4 regions of the Roseateles cavernae genome follow, and region 2 is predicted to be linked to each of the others. Evidence: predicted binding sites of a transcription regulator. Region 2 holds the regulator's gene; each other region holds the start of a gene.
The links. The regulator sigma-54, encoded in region 2, starts transcription at its own class of promoters, with help from an activator protein. The targets are predictions, from matches to a motif close to TGGCANGNAANCTGCTTT.

Region 1 (2,196 bases), on a different contig from region 2:
AGCGGTGCTTGGCATCCAGCTTGACGCCCCGGCCCAGATGGATGATGTGGCCCCAGATCACCGCCTTCTTGCCCGGGTAGAGCTGCTGCAGCTGCCACAGCACGTTGTCGGCCATCGCATGGTCGCGCTGATAGTCGCCACGCCACAGGGTCGCGGCCTGGGCCTGCAGGCTGGCCAGGCTGCGGCACAGCAGGCCGTCCTCGCCACGGTGCTTGCCGGCACAGAGCCGGCCGCGCAGCCGCTCGGCCAGCGCCTCGAAGCGCTGCTGCTCGGCGACCGGCGGCGCGCGCCGCTCGAGCGCGAACAGCGCGGCCGCCAGACGCTCGAACAGCGGCCAGTCGGGCTCGGCACCGCCCAGACGCGCCTTCAGCCGCGGCAGCAGCTCGCGCTGGCTCAGCTCGCCGCTGAGCTGGCTGTCTATGCCCGAGAGCAGCAGCGGGCGTGGCCCGGCCTGGCGCTCGTCCAGATAGCGCAGCAGGCTGCGACCGGCATCGCTCTTCGAGTACATGTAGAACACCTTGCCGGGCGCCAGCGCGTCGAGCTTCTCGCCGCGCTGCATGGCCTCTTGCAGCAGCGCGATATCGAACACCCCGCTCTCCAGCAGCAGCACATCGAAGCCCTTGTGCTCGTGCAGATAGCGCAGCAGCCGCAGCCGCAGCTCGAACTCCTCGCGCCCGCCATGGGTCTGCTCACCCAGCGCCACCACCCGCGCCGAGCCGACGGCCGCGCCAAAGGCCTGCAGCTGCGCGTCGCTGATCTCGGCCGGCGTGGCCGCCGGCATCGCCTGGGCATGCCGGCCAACCCAGCTCATCGCCACATCGCCAAAGGCCGGCGCCACCGGCATCGCCGCCAGCAGCGCGGCTGCCAGCCACTGTCTTCGTCCGCTCATCGCCCGTCCTCCGTCTGGATAGACGGCCAGCTTAGAGGGACTGGGTTTAAGAGCGCATTAACGCTGCGGGCCGGCTGCAGCGTCGCGAGGGCCGCAAAACCGACCTGGGACATTCCCTAGGAGCAGACCCCGTCCGGCGGCGGTTTGGCCCCGGTTTATCGGCCTGTTTTCACTGTGAAGAAAGTCACGGCCGGACCCTATTGCGCGCACTGACAAGCCCTGACCCCACCCCCTTGAATGTGGGGGAGTCCGGCGATGTGCGAAGTGCGATGCGCGGCTTATCGTCGGGCCTCGCGGCATGGTGAGCTGCGGCTCAGCGGCCGCAGCAGGGCAGGCAGCGCAAGTTCCGACGACGAGGTCCGCATGGGCAGTACGGGGACCGATCAGAACCGGCGAACGCTTGGTCACGGTGCCACACATATTGCCATTGGTCCCTCGCGGATTCGCGCCCTCACAGGAGCTTGCCTCATGAAACCCATCAAGAAGATCGCCGCGCTGCTCGCCGCAGCCGCCGCCCTCAGCCTGCCTACCGGCGCAATGGCTGGTTTCGTCTGGAACGAGACTGCCCCGGGCGCCGGCGACCTGCTGGGCACGGCCCAGACCACCTATGACAGCGGCTTCAACAGCCTGAGCGGCATCGGCGGCGCGCTGACCGCCAGCGTGCCGGTCGGCGGCAACCCGCGCCACCAGGTTGATCTCTACAAGATCCGCATCAGCGATGCCGCCAGCTTCTCGGCCAAGACCCTAGACACCGGCTTCGACACCGCGCTCTATCTGTTCGACGCCGCTGGCCTGGGCGTCTACACCAACGACGATGACGGCATGGGCCTGACCTCGCTGCTGCCGGCCGGAGACGCCAGCGGACCGATCAGCGACGGCATCTATTACCTGGCCGTCGCCATCGGCGGTTTTGCCGCCCAGGATGCCAGCAGCCTGCCGGTCTTTCTGGCCGGCGGCTTCACCGATGTGCTGGGTGGAGCCCCGGGTGCCGGCGCGCTGGCGGGCTGGAGTGGCTTTGACAGCGGCAGCGAGTCGCCACTGAGCTACTTCATCGAGCTGACCGGCGCCACCAATGCCGAGCTGCCCGAGCCCGGCACGATGGGCCTGTTGCTGGCCGCCGGCCTGGGGCTGTGGGCCTCCTCGCGTCGGCGCGCCCCGCGCACGCCCATGATCGCCGCCGCCTGACGCCACCCGCTTCTGCAACAAGGAGATCTCCATGTTCAGTTCCCGTACCGCAAGACACGCCCTTCTGAGCGCCGCCGCGATGGCAGCCCTGGGCGCTGCCGTCGCCCAGACCCCCTTGCCCA
Region 2 (2,196 bases):
AGCACGCGCACGCCGGGCATGGCGCGTGCCAGGGTCTGCAGCAGCGCGGCGCTGTCCTGCGGCAGCCGCTCGGCGCGCCAGCCCCGGCGCTGCACGGCCACGGTGTCCAGCGCCGCCTTGATCGCCAGCATCTGCTGCGAGACGATGCCGTCCAGCGTCTGCACCAGCACCTGCAGCTTCTCGCCCTCATGCCGGTGCAGGGCGCTGCGCTCGGCCTGCAGCCACCAGGCTGCCGCGATCCAGGCCAGGCTGGCGGCGGCGAGCAGGGCCAGCCATTGGCGCAGGAAATGTCTCTCCGGGCGATGGGGGCTGAGATGGGCGTTGTGCATGAGCTGGAGGGCAGGAACGGCACGATAGCCGCTGACCCTCTTGGCGCTCTTGATATGTATCAACAGGCGCAGCGCCTGTGTCGCCTCACATGGCCTTGCGCAGATTCGCCGGCGCGATCTTCAGGGCTTCGCGGTACTTGGCGACGGTGCGGCGGGCGACCTGGATGCCTTGCTCTTCGAGCATGTTCGACAGCGCGCTGTCGGACAGCGGCTTGGCCGCGTCCTCGGCCGCGACGAACTGCTTGATCAGCGCGCGCACCGCCGTGCTGGAGGCATTGCCGCCGGCCTCGGTGTTCAGGCCGGAGCCGAAGAAGTACTTGAGCTCGAAGGTGCCGAAGCGGGTCGCCATGTACTTGGCATTCGTCACCCGGGAGATGGTCGACTCGTGCAGGCCCAGCTCGTCGGCTATTTCTCGGAGCACCAGCGGCTTCATCGCCAGCTCGCCATGGGTGAAGAAACCCTTCTGCCGCTCGACGATGGCTTGCGAGACGCGAAGGATGGTGTCGAAGCGCTGCTGGATGTTCTTGATGAACCAGCGCGCTTCCTGCAGTTGGGCGCCCAGCGGCGAGTTGCTGACGCCGCCGCGGGTGGCACGCAGCGCCTGGGCATAGAGCTCGTTGATGCGCAGCTTGGGTGCGACCTCGGGGTTCAGCATCACGCGGAACTCGCGGCCGACCTTGTGAACGATCACGTCCGGGATCACTGCCTGGGCCTGGCCGCGCGCGAACTGGCGGCCCGGCTTGGGCTCGAGGCTGGTGATCAGGGCCTGGGCTTCACGCAGCAAGGCCTCGTCGGCGCCGGTCAGCGCCATCAGCTTCTTCAGATCGCGCCTGGCCAGCAGCTCCAGATGCTGCTTGCACACCAGGATGGCCACCACCTGGGCCTCGCTGCGCGGCCGTGCGCGCAGCTGCAGGATCAGGCATTCGGGCAGGTCGCGGGCACCGACGCCCAGCGGCTCGAGGCTTTGCAACCACTTGAGCGCGCAGCGCAGCCGGTCCAGCAACTCGTCGCGCGCCTCGGCATCCGAATCGCCGGCGAGGGATTCGACCAGCTCTTCGAGGCTGTCCTCCAGATAGCCGTCCTCGTTGAGCGACTCGATCAGCACATAGAGCGCGGCGCGGTCCTCGGGGCTCAGCATCATGCCCGCGAGCTGCTGGTTCAGGTGCTCCTGCAGGCTCAGGCCCGGCGAGTCCTGCTCGGGGCGCTCGCCGTCTTCGTCGCCGCTGCCGGAGCCGCTGTTGCTCGGCAGCTCGCGGATGCCGTCGAAGTCATCGCGCTCGGTGCCGTTCTCCCAGTCCTCGCGCTCGGTGGCGCCGAAGTCCTCGGCCTGGATCTCGGGCGTGGTCTCGGGCTCGCCGGCGCCGCTGTCGGCACCGATCTCGTCCTGGGCCTTGCGGATTTCGGGCAGCTCGGCCGCGGCCGGTGCGTCGGGGGATTCCTCTTCGGTTTCGAGCAGCGGATTCTGGGCCAGCATCTGCTCGACTTCCTGGTTCAGCTCCAGCGTCGACAGCTGCAGCAGGCGGATCGATTGCTGCAGCTGGGGGGTGAGCGCCAGATGCTGGCTGAGGCGGACCTGTAAGCTTTGCTTCATGGGCTTACATTCGGAAATGTTCGCCCAGATAGACCTTGCGCACGTCGGCGTTGTCGACGATCTCGTGCGGTGTGCCCTCGGCCAGCACCGTGCCCTCGCTGATGATGTAGGCGCGATCGCAGATGCCCAGGGTCTCGCGCACATTGTGGTCGGTGATCAGCACACCGATGCCGCGGCTCTTCAGGAAGCGGATGATGCGCTGGATCTCCAGCACCGCGATCGGGTCGACGCCGGCGAAGGGTTCGTCCAGCAGGATGAAGCGCGGCTGGGTGGCCA
Region 3 (2,196 bases), 150 kb from region 2:
GGCCGAGGCGGGCGGCGTGAAGCGCCTGCTGCGCGCCGACTACATCCCCGATCTGCTGGAGGACGGCTCGGTGGCTGGCGTCTACACGCTGGCCACCGACATCACGGCGGCCAAGCTGGTCGAGCAGCATCTGGATCGCCTGTCCCGCGTCGACGAACTGACCGGCCTGCCGAACCGACGCCAGTTCGACGAGCGACTGGACGAGGCGCTGGCCCGCAGCCGGCGCAACGCCCAGGGCCTGGCGCTGATCTTCCTGGACATCGACAAGTTCAAGCAGATCAACGACGGACTCGGCCACGCGGCCGGCGATCAGGTGCTGCAGGAGTTCGCCCGGCGCCTGAGCCGCTGCGTGCGCAGCACCGACATGGTCGCGCGGCTGGGCGGCGACGAGTTCGTGCTGATCCTGGAGGGCCTGCACCAGCCCGACGAGGCCGAACTGGTGGCCGGCAAGATCCAGCAGGCGATGCAGGCGCCGGTGCAACTGCCCACCGGCCCGCTACAGCTGGCGACCAGCATGGGGATTGCGGCGTATGGCGGCGGGCCAGACGACTTGCCGGCTGGGGCCGAGTTGCTGGCCCGTGCGGATGAGGCGCTGTATCGGGCCAAGGGAGCGGGGAGGGGGTGTTTCAGGTGGGCGGGGCGGAGCTAGCTATTGCGAAATAGCGCCGCTATTTGGACGCAATTCGGTTCCTCGCGGACGGCAACAAGGTTGATCGCGAAAACAGGCCCCTGTCTTATGGCGCGACGAGCGACAGAAGTCCATTGCGCATGGCTCCTGCTCGACTCACTCAGGAACAAGAAAACAAAGAAAGCGCCCGAAGGCGCTTTCTTTGGAGAGGGTTTCAGTTCAGACAGCAGTAAAAGCTGGCTGTATTTTGCCCTATGGTCACGTATGGAGTCGGCGACCCTTACACGTTGCCCTTGATCAAGTAATTCTTCACTGCATCAGTGGTGACGTTGGTAGCATTTACCGTCCAGACGATATTCGAATTGGTATCGTTGGCTGCAAAGTTCGGGCTGACGGTGAACGTCACGGCGCCGGTGGCACCGATACCGGCGGCCAACGTTGCGGTGATAACGCCATCCGCGACGGTTGCTTCAGTAATTTCCTTGCTGGGGGTATAGCCCGGAATGCCGGGTTGACCGGTGTCGCAATTGGTCAGTGCGCCTTGCTCTTGCGCACACAAACCGATCGCCGTCTTCAGGGAGTTCAAGCTGCCCAGCGCAGCGGCAGCCTTGGACTTGGCGGTGTAATCCTTGTACTGCGGAATCGCCACAGCAGCCAAGATACCAATAATCGCCACGACGATCATCAGTTCGATCAGGGTGAAACCTTGTTGGACGCGCTTCATGCTCATGATGGGGACTCCTGGGAAGAAAAGAAATGCATTGAGGGGTAGAGACACTCCCCCTGAATGCAGGGGCCGTGCCAGGCTTTTGATCGCCTTTGTTGTGACGGATCTCACGAAATTTCGGGGGATTGCGGGCTTGGAACGACCATTTTGGTCACCCGGGGCCGCGCGTTTTGTCCTGGCTTCGGGGATCTGACCATTTTTGTCAGTCGGCCCGGCGGCCGGCGGGGTTCAGAGGCTCAGGATGTCGCCGGCCCTCAGCGCGCTGATGCGATGCGGGCTGCTCAGAGCACCGATCTCGCTCATCACCGCGTCGATCTCGCCGGGCTTGATATGGGTGATATGAACCGCGACGCTGCCGCCCAGCTGGGCCAGCTCGCGGCCCAGTGCGGTGGGGCAGAGATGGCGGCTGATGCGGGCGAGTTGGCGCTCGTCGTCACCAAAAGCGGTTTCGATCACCAGATGGGCGACCTTGATCTCGGAGAGGCGCTGCCACAGCGCCGGGTTGGGGCCGGTGTCGCCGGTGTAGACCCAGTGGCCGGCGGCTGAGTCGACTGCGAAGCCGACCGCCGGCACCGTGTGCTCGGCATTCAGCACCTCGATTTCGCGGCCGCCCAGCTTCAGTCGCTGGCCGATCTCGAAGGCATGCAGGCTCAGCACCGGATGCTCGGCGCTGGGCAGGCGGGTGAAGTCGGGCCAGATCACACCGTTGAAGATGTGCTGGCGCAACGCGTCCAGCGTGGCCGCCAGCGCGTGGACCTGGATAGGCGGGCGCCCGGCCTGGGCACGCAGGCGCAGCACGGCGTCGGCCAGCAGGCCGATGGCCAGGATGTGGTCCAGATGC
Region 4 (2,196 bases), 950 kb from region 2:
AGCCAGCGCCAGGCTGGCAAGTAGTTTCTTCATGAAGAATCTCCGGGGATTTGTCTGTCTAGTCTTGTGATCGGTGAAGCTCAGAGCGCGTCGGCCCCGGTCTCGCCGGTGCGGATGCGCACCACCTGGTCCAGCGGCGAGACAAAGATCTTGCCGTCGCCGATCTTGCCAGTGCGGGCCGAAGCCTCGATGGCCTCGATGACCTGCTCGACCACCGCATCGTCGACCGCCGCCTCGACCTTGACCTTGGGCAGGAAGTCGACGACGTACTCGGCGCCGCGATACAGCTCGGTGTGGCCCTTCTGGCGGCCGAAGCCCTTGACCTCGGTGACGGTCAGCCCCTGCACGCCGATGGCGCTCAGCGCCTCGCGCACTTCGTCAAGCTTGAAGGGCTTGATGATGGCGGTGATCAGTTTCATTGCGTTCTCCTCACACGGTTTCAGAAGTTGTACTTGACGCTGACCACGACCGCGTTCTTGCCCAGGAACTTGTCCTTGACGGTGTAGAAGCCCTTGTCAGCGTCGGTGCCGACCAGCGCGATGCTGGGCACCAGGCCGCTGAAGTCCTTGGACAGCGCCAGCGAATAGTCGGTGTAGGAGGCCTGGCCGCGCAAGGGGCCGTCGATGCGCTGGTAGCCGACATGGGGCGCCAGCATCCAGCCGTCCATCACCTCGAAGCTGGCCGACAGATCGGCATACCAGCTGTTCTTGCTGTCAGGGTTGCCGAAGGTGTCGGTGACCGCATGCGAATACTTGGCCGTGAACGGGCCGTAGCTCAGCGCGCCATAGATCTCGGTGGTGTTGGCGCTGGTCGGCAGTTTGTTGCTCGGGTAGATATAGGTCAGCAGGCCGACATCGAGAGTGACGCCCTTGCTGATCTCGGTCTTGTAGCCGCCGTAGAGGTCGACCTCGACCTTGGCGTCGCCGCCAACGTCCTTGACCCATTTGATCGTCGAGCCCCAGGCGCCCACATAGAAGCCGCTCGGGTGCGCATAGTCCAGCCCGCCTTGCAGGGCCGGCTTCAGCCGGGTCTGCGAGATGCCGCGGTAGCGGTAGTCGCTGGTCAGGCTCGCGTTGAAGGCGACCGATGCGTCCTGGGCCTGGGCCGGCAGCGCACCAAGGGTCATGGCGGCGGCAAGCGTGGCAAGAATCAACTTCATGCGGGACTCCTAGCTGTTTGGATGGGGAGGAAGCAGGTTCGATCCGGGGATTGCAGCTTCCGTGCCAGGCTCGGCGCCCCAGGCGAAACCGGGAAAGAGGCCCGGATCGGGCAGCGATGCACCAAAAGAGGATGGCCGCGCTCGATGCCCGCACTTGGTGCAGGCACTCCCTTGGTGCGCCGACAGCGGCCCGCCCGGCGCGGCAAACGTGCAGAATCCACCCAGGATCGGTACGCACCGGTCCCGGGGAGGAGGCTATGTCTCTGGCCGTCGTACACAGCCGGGCGCTGGACGGGCTGGCCGCCGCGCCGGTCAGCGTCGAGGTGCATCTGGCCAATGGGCTGCCGATGTTCACGCTGGTGGGCCTGGCCGAGACCGAGGTCAAGGAGTCGCGCGAGCGGGTGCGCGCCGCGCTGCTCAACAGCGGCCTGAGCTTCCCGCACAACCGCCGCATCACGGTCAACCTGGCCCCGGCCGACCTGCCCAAGGAGGGCGGCCGCTTCGATCTGCCGATCGCGCTGGGCATCCTGGCCGCCAGCGAGCAGATTGATGGCGAGCGCCTGGCCGCATTGGAGTGCGCCGGCGAACTGTCGCTGGCCGGCGAGCTGCGGCCGGTGCGCGGCGCGCTGGCGATGAGCCTGGCGCTGCGCCAGTCGGGCCTGGCCCGCGATCTGGTGCTGCCCGAGGCGAACGCCGCCGAGGCAGCCCTGGTCGGCGGCGTGGCGGTGTTCGGCGCCGCCCATCTGCTGGACCTGGTGGCCGCGCTGAGCCCGGGCGGCGAGGGGGCGGCGCTGCAGCGCGCCCGCCCCGCCACCGTCTCGCTGGCCCCGGATGTGGCCCCCGATCTGCGCGATATCAAGGGCCAGGCCGGCCCGAAGCGGGCGCTGGAGATCGCCGCCGCCGGCGCGCTGAACCTCCTGCTGATCGGCCCGCCGGGCACCGGCAAATCGATGCTGGCCCAGCGCCTGCTGGGCCTCTTGCCGCCGCTGGACGAGGAGCAGGCGCTGGAGTCGGCCGCGGTGCTGAGCCTGGCCGGC

Region 1: a site for sigma-54 is predicted at 1,300-1,317, ahead of ABGI63_RS13515 (PEP-CTERM sorting domain-containing protein). Genes of this name have one in related genera too.
Region 3: a site for sigma-54 is predicted at 1,415-1,432, ahead of ABGI63_RS04835 (pilin). Genes of this name have one in related genera too.
Region 4: a site for sigma-54 is predicted at 1,209-1,226, ahead of ABGI63_RS01035 (TorF family putative porin). Genes of this name have one in related genera too.

Annotation. Positions count from the first base shown of each region.
Region 1 covers NZ_JBDPLH010000004.1:11,953-14,148, reverse strand. The annotation lists gene ABGI63_RS13520 (erythromycin esterase family protein) at 1-889, opposite strand, end outside; gene ABGI63_RS13515 (PEP-CTERM sorting domain-containing protein) at 1,358-2,074, shown strand; gene ABGI63_RS13510 (DUF8811 domain-containing protein) at 2,106-2,196, shown strand, end outside.
Region 2 covers NZ_JBDPLH010000001.1:1,161,295-1,163,490, forward strand. The annotation lists gene ABGI63_RS05515 (bifunctional diguanylate cyclase/phosphodiesterase) at 1-329, opposite strand, end outside; gene ABGI63_RS05520 (RNA polymerase factor sigma-54) at 415-1,920, opposite strand; gene lptB (LPS export ABC transporter ATP-binding protein) at 1,925-2,196, opposite strand, start outside.
Region 3 covers NZ_JBDPLH010000001.1:1,009,594-1,011,789, forward strand. The annotation lists gene ABGI63_RS04830 (diguanylate cyclase domain-containing protein) at 1-649, shown strand, start outside; gene ABGI63_RS04835 (pilin) at 909-1,358, opposite strand; gene ABGI63_RS04840 (MBL fold metallo-hydrolase) at 1,584-2,196, opposite strand, start outside.
Region 4 covers NZ_JBDPLH010000001.1:215,082-217,277, forward strand. The annotation lists gene amt (ammonium transporter) at 1-33, opposite strand, end outside; gene ABGI63_RS01030 (P-II family nitrogen regulator) at 81-419, opposite strand; gene ABGI63_RS01035 (TorF family putative porin) at 440-1,159, opposite strand; gene ABGI63_RS01040 (YifB family Mg chelatase-like AAA ATPase) at 1,417-2,196, shown strand, end outside.